DNA from 2 places in the Kitasatospora sp. NPDC059577 genome. Region 2 is predicted to be linked to the other one. Evidence: predicted binding sites of a transcription regulator. Region 2 holds the regulator's gene; the other holds the start of a gene.
What was found. Region 2 encodes HspR, which represses chaperone genes until heat shock. Its sites were predicted from a motif close to TTGAGNNNNNNNNNCTCAA; they were not measured.
Positions count from the first base shown of each region.

Region 1: a site for HspR is predicted at 3,545-3,563, ahead of lon (endopeptidase La). Genes of this name have one in related genera too.

Region 1 covers NZ_JBHWBZ010000060.1:53,505-60,522, forward strand. The annotation lists gene ACFV0O_RS33445 (sensor histidine kinase) at 46-1,233, opposite strand; gene ACFV0O_RS33450 (response regulator transcription factor) at 1,329-2,066, opposite strand; gene ACFV0O_RS33455 (rhomboid-like protein) at 2,628-3,407, shown strand; gene lon (endopeptidase La) at 3,586-5,976, shown strand; gene ACFV0O_RS33465 (GtrA family protein) at 6,025-6,603, shown strand; gene ACFV0O_RS33470 (ROK family protein) at 6,621-7,018, shown strand, end outside.
Region 2 covers NZ_JBHWBZ010000004.1:147,961-154,978, reverse strand. The annotation lists gene ACFV0O_RS06115 (helix-turn-helix domain-containing protein) at 1-287, shown strand, start outside; gene ACFV0O_RS06110 (LuxR C-terminal-related transcriptional regulator) at 280-1,251, shown strand; gene ACFV0O_RS06105 (hypothetical protein) at 1,259-1,876, opposite strand; gene ACFV0O_RS06100 (hypothetical protein) at 2,209-2,367, shown strand; gene ACFV0O_RS06095 (hypothetical protein) at 2,445-3,434, opposite strand; gene ACFV0O_RS06090 (heat shock protein transcriptional repressor HspR) at 3,616-4,137, opposite strand; gene dnaJ (molecular chaperone DnaJ) at 4,154-5,317, opposite strand; gene grpE (nucleotide exchange factor GrpE) at 5,464-6,081, opposite strand; gene dnaK (molecular chaperone DnaK) at 6,078-7,018, opposite strand, start outside.

The DNA.
Region 1 (7,018 bases), on a different contig from region 2:
GGGCTATTACCCGGATGAAACCGGACAAACCCCTACGGAAATCCTCTAACGATCTTCGTATGCGTCTGTGTCGGATCTGTGACAAATGTCCCGGCCGTCGTCCTGGCGCGGCCCCGGCAGGCGGACCTCGATCCGGCAGCCGCTCGGCGACTCGGCGACCGCGATCCGTCCGCCGTGCAGGTCCACCGCCCAGCGGGCGATGGCCAGGCCCAGGCCGGTGCCGCCGTCCGCGCCCGGTCCGGCCGCGGTCGCGGTGCCGCTGCGGCTGAACCGCTCGAAGACCCGGGTGCGGTCGGCCGGGGGGATGCCCGGGCCCTCGTCCTGGACCTCCAGCAGCAGTCCGCCGCCCCCGCCGTCGGGCCGCGCGCGCACCGTCACGGTGCCGCCGGGCGGGGAGTGCTTGCAGGCGTTGTCGACCAGGTTCGCGACCACTTGGTGGAGGCGCTCGGGGTCCGCCACGCCGGTCAGGCCGGCCGGACTGACCTCCAGGGCCAGCCGGACGTCCCCGCGCCGGGAGAAGGCCCCGCCGGCCGTCGCGCCGTCCACGGTGACCCCGCGCAGCACGCCGTCCAGGAACTCGCGCACCTCGAAGGGGCGGGCGTCCAGGTCGACCACGCCGTCGTCGATCTTGGAGAGGTCGAGCAGGTGGGTGACCAGGCGGCCGAGCCGCTCGGTCTGCTCCAGGGCCGCTCCCAGGGTCGCCGGGTTGGGCTGGACGACGCCGTCGACCACGTTCTCCAGGACGGCGCGCAGCGCGGCGATCGGCGTGCGCAGCTCGTGCGAGACGTTGGCGACCAGCTCGCGGCGGTGCTGGTCGGCGGCCTCCAGGTCGGCGGCCATGCCGTTGAAGGCGGCCGCCAGCTCGCCGATCTCGTCGCGCGAGTTCACCTCGACCCGGCGGCTGTAGTCGCCGGAGGCCATCGCGCGGGCGGCAGCCGTCATCTCGCGCAGGGGGGCGGTCAGCCCGTGCGCGAGGAACTGCATGAAGAGCAGTGAGGCGATCATGGAGAAGACCATGATGATCCGGATCTGGGTCTCGGACCGGATCGCCACGACCACCATCCCGGTGGCCAGGAACACGGAGACGATCACCAGCAGGGCGAGTTTGCCCTTGATCGAGCGGACCGGGTCGAGCGGCCGGATGTCGGCCCAGACCCGGCGGGCGGCACGGACGGCCAGCGTCTGCGGCCGCGCGCCGTCGGATTCCCCGTTGCGTTGCTGTGGAAAGGTCATTGGTCCCTGTGGTCCCCGCGTGTGTCCCCCCGCGTGGTGGCACGGCGTCGTTCGGGTCACGGGCCCCCCGGTGGCCCGTCGCCCGAGGCCCGCCGTCAGGAGAGCGGGGCCTCCAGTGCGTACCCGACACCGTGCACGGTGCGGATCCAGCTGGCGCCGATCTTCCGGCGCAGCGCCTTGACGTGGCTGTCCACGGTGCGGGTGCCGGACGCGTCGGTCCAGTCCCAGACCTCGGCCAGCAACTGCTCGCGGGTGAGCACCGCGCGCGGCTGGGCGGCCAGGCAGGCGAGCAGGTCGAACTCGGTCGGCGTCAGGTGGACGTCGCCCGAGGACAGCCGGACCCGGCGCTGCACGTGGTCGATCTCCAGTTCGCCGAAGCGCAGGCTGCCGAGCGCGGGCGTCCGGGCGGCCTGCTGGGCGCGCTCGACGCGGCGCAGCAGCACGTTGACCCGGGCGGCCAGTTCGCGCATCGAGAACGGCTTGGTCATGTAGTCGTCGGCACCCACGCCGAGGCCGACCAGCAGGTCCGTCTCGTCGTCGCGCGCGGTCAGCATCAGTACCGGTACCGGGCGTTGGGCCTGGATCCGGCGGCACACCTCCAGGCCGTCGAAGCCGGGCAGCATGATGTCGAGGACGACCAGGTCGGGCTGCCAGGTGTGGAAGCCGTCGACCGCGCCGGGACCGTCGTGGGCCACGGCGACCTTGAAGCCCTCCGCGCCCAGTCGGGCCGCGATCGACTCGGCGATCGTCGGCTCGTCCTCCACCACCAGCACTCTGCGTTGGCTGCTCACCGCGCCGCCGGTGTTGTGGTTCTCCTGCTGAATTTCTGTCACGGTCACGCCACCGCCCCCAGGGCTGCGGGCCGGCCACCTGTGGGGATGGCGGGGCTCCGCTCGTAGTCTTGTTCCGTCGTGGACTGTGCCGGGTCCGCCGTCCCGTCGCGCGGTCGGGAGGCGAGGACGGATTCGTCGGCCGCCCACTTCTCCCGCGCACACCGCAGCGTACGGACAGCGGATGGTTTCCGGCAGGTGGACCGGACGTTTCCGGCCCGTGGGGCGGCTGTTCGGGCCGCCCGCGGACCCACTGCACGAGTGGGCACGGGCCGATACCTTACCCGGCGAATTTTCACTGCGTAACGGTACGTATGCAGTCGAGTTGACGCCAAGTCGCCGGTCAGAGGCCCTACTGACGCGTCAATCGAAAGAAGGTCTGGACCAATGCCGGGAATCCGGCCGTCCGCTACGTCGACGGTCTTCACCGGCTTTTCCCAGGTGCCTCTCAGAACCTCGACGTACCGTGGCCACGACAACACCCGACCGGGCGGAACCCGCGGTGCGCGTCGGTGCGTTCGCACCGGGTGGGCGCCGTCGGCTGCGGCGTGGAGCGGAGGCGGCATGGCGGGACCGCGGCAGGTCGTCGACGGGCGGACGCCCGCGGGAGCGCCGTACGGCATGCTCCGCCACGGGCTGCGCACCGGTGTCGCGCGGTGGCTGCTGGACCGGGTGCCGACGCCCCGGCGCAACCCCTTCACGCTCGGCTACCTCGCCGTCGTGGGCGCCACCACGACCTTCGCGGGGCTCGCCGATCCGGAACTCGTGCAGCGACTGCGGGAGGCCTCCAGCTCGGACGGGCACAACCTGCTGCAGCACCCCCTGCGGGCCCTGGTCCTGAGTGGTTTCTGGGTGGCCGGCGACGTCTGGGTGCCCTACCTGTGGGGATTCGCCTTCACTCTCGCACCGCTGGAGCGCAGGGTCGGGCCCGCCAGGGCGGCGGCCGTCTTCGCGACCGGCCACGTCGCGGCCACGCTGCTCTCCCAGGGCGTGGTGATCACCGCGGTGGAGGCCGGGCGGATGGCGCCCGAGGCGATGGACCACCTGGACATCGGGGTCAGCTACGGCGTGCTCGCCTGCCTGGGCGCGCTGTGCGGACTCCTGCCCCGGCACGGCCGGCTGCTCGCGCTGGGCGGGGCCGGGCTGATGATCGCCCAGCAGATCGCCTCCGACCGGGACGTGGTCACCGCGGTCGGGCACCCGGCGGCGGTGCTCGCCGGGGTGGCGCTCTGGCGTTGGCTGCGCCACACCGAGCGGCGCCCGCCCCGGCCGCGTCCGGCCGTGGCGGCGGTGGGTGGTGCGGCACCCGCGCGCGGCGGGGCGCGCGTGCGAACCGTGCGCTGAGGGTCTCCCGCGCGCGCCCGGTGATCGTCCGGCGCCCTTTTGACGGCCGGCCCGCGGCCCGCCCGCGGGGTCTCCATGCTCCGATCGTGTTCGCTCACGGCGAACCAAGTCCCGGGAACATCCGACGCTCGTGAAGCCTTAGTCAGGTCGGCTCAACTTCACTGACTGGGGAGAGATCATGGCATCGACGTCCACACCGCTCACCCTGCCCGTGCTGCCGCTCGACGACGAGGTCGTCCTGCCGGGCATGGTCGTCCCGCTGGACCTCAAGGACACCGAGGTGCGCGCCGCGGTCGAGGCCGCCCGCGCCGCGGCCACCGGCGGCAAGCCGCAGGTGCTGCTGGTCCCGCGGGTGGACGGCTCGTACGCGGCGGCCGGCACGCTGGCCACCGTCGAGCAGGTCGGCCGACTGGCCGACGGGGAGCCGGCCGCACTGGTGCGCGCCGTGCGCCGGCTCCGGATCGGCGTCGGCACCACCGGACCGGGCGCCGCCCTCTGGGTGGAGACCACGCCGTTCCGGGAGTCCTCGGTGGGCACCCCGGTGGCCGGCCGGGCCGCCGAGCTGGTCAAGGAGTACAAGGCGCTCTCCACCCAGTGGCTGCGCCGCCGCGGCGCCTGGCAGATCGTGGACCGGGTCGCCCAGATCGAGGGCGTCGGCGAGCTCGCCGACAACATCGGCTACGCGCCGTTCGTCACCGCCGAGCAGAAGCTCAAGGTGCTGCTGGAGGCCGACCAGGTCGCCCGCCTGGAGTACGCGCTGACCCTGCTGCGCGACCACCTCGCCGAGGAGGAGGTCAACGACACCATCCGCAAGGACGTCGAGGAGGGCGTGGCCAAGCAGCAGAAGGAGTTCCTGCTCCGCCGCCAGCTGGAGGCCGTCCGCAAGGAGCTGGCCGAGCTGAACGGGGACCCGGCCGACGAGGAGGGCGACTACCGGGCCCGGGTCGAGGCCGCCGACCTGCCGGAGGGCGTCCGCGCGGCCGCCCTCAAGGAGGTCGACAAGCTGGAGCGCAGCTCCGACCAGTCGCCCGAGGGCTCGTGGATCCGCACCTGGCTGGACACCGTCCTGGAGCTCCCCTGGAACGAGCGCACCGAGGACGCCTACGACATCGCCGGCGCCCGCGCGGTGCTGGACGGCGACCACGCCGGCCTGGCCGACGTGAAGGATCGCATCGTCGAGTACCTCGCCGTCCGCAAGCGCCGGGCCGACCAGGGCCTCGGACTGGTCGGCGGCCGCCGGGGCGGCGCGGTGCTGGCCCTCGTCGGCCCGCCCGGCGTCGGCAAGACCTCGCTCGGCGAATCGGTGGCCCGCGCGATGGGCCGCAGGTTCGTCCGGGTCGCGCTCGGCGGCGTCCGCGACGAGGCCGAGATCCGCGGCCACCGGCGCACCTACGTCGGCGCGCTGCCCGGCCGGCTGGTGCGGGCGATCAAGGAGGCCGGGTCGATGAACCCGGTCGTGCTGCTCGACGAGATCGACAAGGTCGGCTCCGACTACCGGGGCGACCCGGCCGCCGCCCTGCTGGAGGTGCTGGACCCGGCGCAGAACCACACCTTCCGGGACCACTACCTGGAGGTCGACCTCGACCTCTCCGACGTCGTCTTCCTCGCCACCGCCAACGTGCTGGAGGCCATTCCCGAGCCGCTGCTCGACCGGATGGAGCTGGTCCGGCTGGACGGCTACACCGAGGACGAGAAGGTCGTCATCGCCCGTGACCACCTGCTCCCGCGCCAGCTGGAGAAGGCCGGCCTCGGCGGCGGCCAGGTCGACGTGGACGAGGCCGCGTTGCGTCGGCTGGCCGGGGAGTACACCCGCGAGGCGGGCGTCCGCAACCTGGAGCGCTCGATCGCCCGGGTGCTGCGCAAGGTCGCCGCACAGGCCGAACTGGGCGAGCGCGAGCTGCCCGCCGCGGTCGGTCCGCAGGACCTGCGCGCCCTGATCGGCCGTCCGCACCACGTGCCGGAGTCCGCCCAGGAGCCGGCCGAGCGCCGCACCGCCGTCCCCGGCGTGGCCACCGGCCTCGCCGTGACCGGTGCCGGCGGCGACGTCCTCTACATCGAGGCCTCGCTCGCCGACGCCGAGACCGGCGGCACCGGGCTGACCCTCACCGGGCAGCTGGGCGACGTGATGAAGGAGTCGGCGCACATCGCGCTCTCCTTCCTGCGCTCGCGCGGCGCCGAGCTGGAACTGCCGGTCACCTCGCTGCGTGACCGCGGCGTGCACCTGCACGTCCCGGCCGGAGCCGTCCCCAAGGACGGGCCGAGCGCCGGCATCACCATGACCACGGCGCTGGCCTCGCTGCTCTCCGGCCGCAAGGTGCGCACCGACGTCGCGATGACCGGCGAGGTGTCGCTGACCGGGCGGGTGCTGCCGATCGGCGGGGTGAAGCAGAAGCTGCTCGCCGCCGACCGGGCCGGGGTCACCACGGTGATCATCCCCAAGCGCAACGAGGCCGACCTGGACGACGTCCCGGCCGAGGTGCTGGAGCGGCTCACCGTCCACCCGGTGGCGGACGTCCGCGAGGTGCTGAAGCTGGCGCTGGAGCCGGCCGAGGTGCTGGTCGCCGCCTGAGCAGCGGTCCGAGGGGCCGACGGCATCCCCGCGTGCGAGACTGCGGAGATGCCGTCCCCCACGCAGCGTGCTCTGGCCCGGGTGCCGGACCGGCTGCGCCCCTTCCTGGTGCGCCACCGCCGACTGGTGAAGTTCCTGATGGTCGGGGGCACCTGCTTCGTGCTCACCGTGGTGGTCAACCTCGAACTCAAGTTCACCGTGCTGCAGCACAAGCCGGTGGCCGCGTTGACCGTCGCGACCGTGATCGGCACCGTCGTCTCGTACGTGCTGAACCGCCGCTGGGCCTTCCGGGCCGGCGGCCGGCAGCGTGAGGCCGTGCTGTTCTCCCTGGTCAGCGTGGTGGCGATCGCCGTCAACGACGTGCCGCTGGCGCTCTCCCGGTACGTCCTGGACCTGCGCGAGCCGTTCGTCAGCCCCTTCGCCCAGGAGGTCGCGGACTTCGTCAGCGGGATGGTGGTCGGCACCTTCGTCGCGATGCTGTTCCGCTTCTGGGCGATGCAGCGCTGGGTCTTCACCCGGCTCGCCGACCGGCCCGGGTCCGAGCCCGGGGCCGGGCCCGCCCTGGTGCGGACGGTCACCCCGGAACCCGGTTACGCTGCACCCGAGATGCCACGGGATGTGCCGTAAGGGGCGAGGTGAGCCTGATGCGCGAACCGGACGGCGTCCGGACCGGGCCCGCCAGCCAGCAGGGCATGCGCCGGGCCAACCTGGCCCTGGTGCTCACGGTGATCGCCGGCGGGCCGCGCTCGCGCGCCGAGGTGGCCGCCGAGACCGGGCTGACCAGGGCCGCGGTCTCCTCGCTCGCCGAACAGCTGATCGCCGGCGGCCTGGTCGTCGAGGAGGGCCCCGCCGCGCCCAGCGGCAAGGTCGGCCGCCCCGGCACCGCGCTCGGACTCAACCCGCTCGGGCCCGGCGGCCTCGGCGCCGAGATCGGCGTCCGTCACCTGGGCGCCTGCGTGGTCGACCTGCGCGGGGAGGTCCGCGCCTGGCGGCGCCAGGAGATCTCCAACCACGGCCGGACGCCCGCCGCCGTCATGGCCGA
Region 2 (7,018 bases):
TCGACGACCCGGCGATGGTGGCCTTCGTCGTCGACACCTTCGAACAGCTCTGGCAGCAGGCCGAAGGCGTCAACTGGTCCGCTCTCGCCGACGGTTCCGCCGCGTCGACGGCCCACGAGCAGGTGGCCCGCCTGCTCGCCCGCGGCCTCACCCAGCGCGCCGTCGCCACCCGCCTCGGCCTGAGCGAGCGCACGGTGGCCGGTCACATCGCCCGGCTGCGTGAGCAGTACGACGCGGAGACGCTGTTCCAACTGGGCTGGCAGATGAGGGGTGAGCGCGATGTCTGAGCCCGACCTGCCCGACGCCGCCGCCCGGGAGCTGTACCGTGCGGTGCTCGGAGAGGGCGGCCGCATCCGGATCGCCGACATCGCGGCGGAGGACGAGGGGTCGGTCCGAGCACTGCTGGACCTGGGCCTGCTCAAGCCCTACGTCTCCGACGGCTCGTTCAGCGCGGTCGACCCGCGTTCGGTGACAGCCCGGATAGGCACCGACCTGCGCTCGGCCGGTACCCGCCTGTTCATGCGGGCCGAGGAACTGCCGGACCTGTTCGGCGACCTCACCGCCGCCTACGACTCGGCGCCCCGACGCCCCGGCGGCTCCGGGAGCACCCGGATCATCGAGGGCATGGAGAACATCCGGCACCAGATCGCCCAGCTGACCGAGGAACTCCGCCACGAGGCGCTCGCCGCCCACCCGGGCGGGGCCCGCCCGGCGGACGCCGCCGACGACACCGTGGACCACGTCCGCCGCTTCCTGGCGATGGGCGGCTCGATCCGCAGTCTGTACGAGTCCGGGGCCCGGCTCGACGCCCCGACAGTCCGACTGGCTGCCCGGCTCACTGAGCTCGGCTGCCACCTCCGGGTGACGCCGTTCTCGTTCTCCCGCGTGATGATCTTCGACCGCGCCGTCGCCGTGGTGCCCACCGCATCGGACCACGCCAGCGCGGCGGTCATCGAGGACCCGGCCGTGGTCGACTTCCTGGTTCGCGACTTCGAACTGCACTGGAAGGAGGCCGAGGGCGTCAACTGGGCTTCCCTGGCGTCTGGTTCGATCGAGCCGACCGTTCACGAGCAGGTGGGCCGTCTGCTGGCCCGGGGCCTCACGCAGCGGGCGATCGCCAGTCGGATGGGGCTGAGCGAGCGGACGGTCGCCGGTCACATCGCCCGGCTGCGTGAGCAGTACGACGCGGAGACGCTGTTCCAACTGGGCTGGCAGATGCGGGGAGCCCGGACGGGGGAGTCCGGTGGGTGAGCTCTGCTCAGCCGGTGGCGGCGCCGGTCGGCCAGTAGCCGGGGACCGGGGGCTGCTGCCGGGGGACGGTGAACTGCTCGCCGGGGGCGGTCCAGAAGCCCTCGCGCAGGGAGAGGGCCATGCCGGCCCAGTCCAGCGCGGTCTCCACCGTGTGGTTGAGGGCCTCCTGCGACCAGGTGTCGTCGAAGACGAGCGGCAGGACGGGGGCGACCTGCTCGATGGTGGCGATCAGCGGGTTGTGGGTGATGGCCTCGTCGACCAGGAGGACGATCGGCTTCCGCAGCGCAGACGCCCAGCCCAGCTCCAGGCTCACGCCGGCCGAGAGCGGCGCTCCCACGTAGGCGAACACGAGGTCCGCGGACTGCAGGGCGCGGAAGTCGGACGGAACACGGGGCTCCGGCGCGCGGCCGGAGATGGTCCAGGCGTCACTGTGGTGCGCGCTGTACACGGCGGCACCGCTGCGGAGCAGGGTGGTGCGGAGCGTCGTCAGCCGCGTCCGGCTGGCGAGCGTCACCACACTGTCGGCCGGGCCGGTCAGCCGCATCAGCGGCGCGGCCAGGAACACACGTGCACGCCGGCCCTCAGGGGCCTGGCTGTCGTGGTGACGCAGGTAGGGCTCGGTCATGTCGACTCCGGGGAAAGGCCGACCGGGAGAGTGAGCGTCGGCGATGCGTTGGATGTGGGCTGCTCTGTGGGGTGGTGCTGCTGGTGAAGCACTTAGTATTTGACGGTACATTGGCAAGGTGTGGTGTCTTGCCGGACCATTGGGAGCGAACTGATCGTCCATCGCAGGGCAGCGCCGCGTCCAGGGTTGGCCAGTGTCATCTGGATGCCTGGCAGGGAGATGACGCACAGCCCGTAACCCGGGGGTGACAACCTCCCCCTCGCGCGTTACTGGGTGAGCCGTTATCCTGTTCGACGCTTCTAGTGGAGATTCTCGACAGAGAGAGTGGGGGCGTGACCGACATGCGCCGGTTTGTCTGCAAGGTCGTACTTTCGTTGGCCGTTGCCGCGGCTGTGCTCGGCGCCGGCTCTCTCGCGGATGCTGTCGACTCGCACGGCGCGATCGACACCCGGGCCGCCGTGACCGTTGCGGACGATATCTCTTGGCAGTGAACTCGGCCGTGTGAACGTCCGTCCCCTGTCGGGGTTTTGAATATCCCGTCGACCTGTCGCGCGAATGGGCACGTCGATCAGTCGGTGGATTCGTGCGCCTTTCGGCCGAGGACGTAGCCGAGCTGGAACAGCGAGTCGACTTTATAGTCGTCTCGCATTTCGGCTATGTGTCTTGCAAGCGTTCGCTCGCTGATCCCCAGGCGCCTTGCGATGACCCGGTGATTGGTGCCTTCGAGCATCTGGTCGATGATGGTCTGACGCAGGCGTGACACCACTTGCTGCGGCACCGTGCGGGCGCCCTCGAATTCCAGGGCCCGGCTCCAGCACCGTTCGAACACCTCTTCTGCGAGGTAGTTGACGACTGCCGGGTCATATATGAACGCCGCGAGGCTCATGTCGTCGGCGATCGGGATCACGGCGACGCGTCGATTCATCACTATGAGCCGCGTATAGGGCTCGTCAAGGGTTCGGTACTGGCCGCCGGCCCGGGCGAGCGTGGCCACGTAGTCCCTGGTCGGCTGATGGTATCGAGTGCTGGCATGGTAGATGGTCCGCATCTGCGTGCCGCTGCGGAGCGTTTCCAGGTCCTGTTCGATCATCCCGGCGAGAAGGTCCGGTTGCCGGGGACCGCCCGGCTGGAGCGCCAGGGCCTCCTCCAGACCGGAGTCCCTGAACTGTTCCAGCCGCTGACGAATAAGCGCCTTCCCCTGCACGTACTCGATCGACCCTCCGCGGTGCTTCGGGGTATGGAATTCCCGTGCGAGTTCCTGCAGTTCGGAGGGGAGGGATACCGCGCGCGACAGGAGTTCCAATGCCTGGCGCTGCCATGAATGACTGAGGCTGGTCGAGAGCTGCGTGGGGTCGGCGGCTATGAAAATGGTCGGATCATCGCTGTCGGGTACGAGAAGGCCAATCCGCACCAGCTCGTCGCGCGCGGAACCATTTCGATCGACATTGGATCCCAACGGCAGCCTGCCGTCTCCCCGGATGACGGTCAGATACAGCTCTCGTGCTTCTGCCGAGACGACGGTCAAGCCAGCGGCAAGGGGCTGCTCTCGTTCACTCATCCGCGACTCCCTGCCGTTGCCGTGATACCTGCGTCCTGTCAGCACTGACGCTGAATCGAGTTCAGCATGCCAGATCCTGTGCGTCCTCCGGAGAGGGAATGTGACCGCACTCTCTCACCAAGACCGAGCCGCCGGCACCCCCCGAACAGGAGGGGGCCGGCGGCGGTGTCCGTGGGCCGGGTCAGCGCTTGGGGCGCCAGACGACGAGGGCGCTGGAGTGCGGGGTGGGCGGCTGGTAGGGGACGAGGTCGCGGCGGTAGGAGGCGTGGACGGCGGCCTCGCGCTGCTGGAGGGCGGTGGCGGCGCCCTCCAGGGAGTCGACCAGTTCGGCGATGCGGGACTGGAGGGCGGTGACCTGGTTCTCCAGCTCGATGATCCGCTTGATGCCCGCCAGGTTGATGCCTTCGTCCTGGGAGAGCCGCTGGACCTCGCGCAGTTGCTGGATGTCGCGGGCGGAGTAGCGGCGGCCGCGGCCGGCGGTGCGGTCGGGGCAGACCAGGCCGAGGCGGTCGTACTGGCGGAGGGTCTGCGGGTGCAGGCCGGACAGTTCGGCGGCCACGGAGATGACGTAGACCGGGGTGTCCTCGGTGAGGACGTACGCCGGCGGGGCCGAGGGGGCCCGGCGGGTGCGGCGGGTGCCGTCGCCGGGCAGGCCTTCGCCGATGCCGGGGCCGATCGGGCCGTCGTGGTTGATCGGATTCATCGGGGACATCTGGTCGTCACGCTCCCTTCGCCGCCCGGAAGAGGGCTGCTCGCGGATCGTCGGAGGCGGTGGCCTCGCGGTACTGCTCCAGGGCGTTCAGCGCGTCGCCGCTGACGTGCTGGGGCACCACGACCTCGACGGTGACGAGGAGGTCGCCGCGGGTGCCGTCCTTGCGGGTGGCGCCCTTGCCGCGGGCGCGCATGGTGAGGCCGTTGGCGCTGCCCGGGGGGAGTTTGAGCTTCACGCCGGGGCCGCCGAGGGTGGGTACCTCGATGGTGGCGCCGAGGGTGGCCTCGGGGAAGGTGACGGGGACGGTGACGGTGAGGTTGTCGCCCTTGCGGCCGAAGACCGGGTGCGGGTCGACGTGCACGGTGACGTAGAGGTCGCCGGGCTGTCCGCCGCGTTCGCCCTGGGCGCCCTTGCCCTTGAGCCGGATGCGCTGGTCGGCCTGGACGCCGGCCGGGATGCGGACCTGCATGGTGCGGGCGGAGCTGGCCCGGCCGCTGCCGTGGCAGTCGGTGCACGGGTCGTCGACGATCATGCCCCGGCCGCGGCAGTCCTTGCACGGCTCGGAGAGCGCGAAGGCGCCCTGGCCGCGGCTGACGGTGCCCGCGCCGACGCAGGTGGGACAGACCCGGGGGGTGGTGCCGGACTTGGCGCCGGTGCCGTTGCAGGTGCGGCAGGGCGCCTGGCTGGTCATCCGCAGCGGGACGGTCGCGCCGTCGACGGCTTCCTCGAAGGAGAGCGTCACCTCGGTCTCGACGTCGGCGCCGCGCCGGGGCTGGGCCTGTCGGGGGCCGCCGCGGTTGAAGAGGCCGCCGAAGACGTCGCCGAGTCCGCCGCTGCTGGCGCCGCCGCCCTGGTTGCCGCTGAAGAGGTCGCCGAAGTCGAAGCTGTAGTTGCCGGCGCCGCCGGGGCCGCCGCCGGCCCGGAAACCGCCGTTGGCGAAGAGGCTGCGGGCCTCGTCGTACTCCTTGCGGCGCTTCTCGTCGGAGAGGACGTCGTACGCCTCGGAGATGTCCTTGAACCGCTCCTCGGCCTTGGCGTCACCCTTGTTGGCGTCGGGGTGGAACTCGCGCGCGAGCTTGCGGTAGGTCTTCTTGATCTCGGTGGCGGTGGCGTCCTTGGGCACGCCCAGGACTTTGTAGTAGTCCTTCTCCACGTAGTCCTTACCGCTCACGGCTTGAGCCACCTCCCGATGTCCATCGTCACTGGGCTGTCAACGGCGCGCGGGGACGCGGCTGTCGACAGAGCGCTGCGGAGCCGGCCGCCGTACTGGCCGGCGTACGACTCCGCAGCGCACTGGTTTTCGGCTGTCACAGGGTGTCAGCTGTCCGAGCCGCCGTCGGACTTGTCCGCGTCGCCCGACTTCGCGTCGGTGTCGGCGGCCGGCTGGGTGCCCGGCTGGGGCTCCGCGACGGCGACCATCGCCGGGCGGATGATCCGCTCGCCGATGCGGTAGCCGGGCTGGAGGACCTGCACGCAGGTGTCCTCGGTGACGTCCGAGGAGTAGCTGTGCATCAGCGCCTCGTGCATGGTCGGGTCGAAGGGCTCGCCCTCCTTGCCGAACTGCTGCAGGCCCAGCTTGGCGACGACCGTCTCCAGGGACTCGGCGACGGACTTGAAGCCGCCGGTGACCTCGCCGTGCTCGCGGGCGCGGCCGATGTCGTCCAGGACGGGGATCAGGGACTCCAGGATGTTGGAGACCGCGATCTCGCGGACCGTCAGCCGGTCGCGCTCGACCCGCTTGCGGTAGTTCTGGTACTCGGCCTGCAGGCGCTGCAGGTCCGCGGTGCGCTCGGCCAGCTCGCGCTTGGCGGTGGCGAGCTCCTCCGGGGAACCCTCGGCGGCACCGGCCGACGCGGCTTCCTCGGCGGCCTTGATCACGGCCTCTTCGGCGGCGGAGTCGTCGCCGGGCTTTCCGCCCTGCGGCTTGTCCGTCATGCCGACGCACCGCCCTTGGGCTTCTCGTCGTCCACGATCTCGGCGTCGACGACGTCGTCGTCGGCCTTGGCCTGGGCGGAGTCGCCGGCCCCGGCGGCACCGGCGGTGGCGTCGGCGTTGGCGTACAGCGCCTGGCCGAGCTTCTGCGCGGTGGTGGAGACCTTCTCCGAGGCTTCGCGGATCTTCGCGATGTCCTCGCCCTTCAGGGCCTCCTTGAGCTCGCCGATGGCGGTCTCGACCTCGGTCTTGACGTCGCCGGGGAGCTTGTCGGCGTTGTCGGCGATGAACTTCTCGGTCGAGTAGACGAGCTGCTCGGCGGAGTTGCGGGTCTCGACGGCCTCGCGGCGCTTGTGGTCGTCCTCCGCGTACTGCTCGGCCTCGCGGCGCATGCGGTCGACCTCGTCCTTCGGCAGCGAGGAGCCGCCGGTGACGGTCATCTTCTGTTCCTTGCCGGTGCCGAGGTCCTTCGCGGCCACGTGCATGATGCCGTTGGCGTCGATGTCGAAGGTGACCTCGATCTGCGGCAGGCCGCGCGGCGCCGGCGGCAGGCCGGTCAGCTCGAACATGCCGAGCTTCTTGTTGTACGCGGCGATCTCGCGCTCGCCCTGGTAGACCTGGATCTGCACGGACGGCTGGTTGTCCTCGGCCGTGGTGAAGATCTCGGAGCGCTTGGTCGGGATCGTGGTGTTGCGCTCGATCAGCTTGGTCATGATGCCGCCCTTGGTCTCGATGCCGAGGGACAGCGGGGTGACGTCGAGCAGCAGGACGTCCTTGACCTCGCCCTTGAGGACACCGGCCTGGAGCGAGGCGCCGATGGCGACGACCTCGTCCGGGTTGACGCCCTTGTTGGCGTCCTTGCCGCCGGTCAGCTCGCGGACGAGCTCGGCGACGGCCGGCATGCGGGTGGAGCCGCCGACGAGGACGACGTGGTCGATCT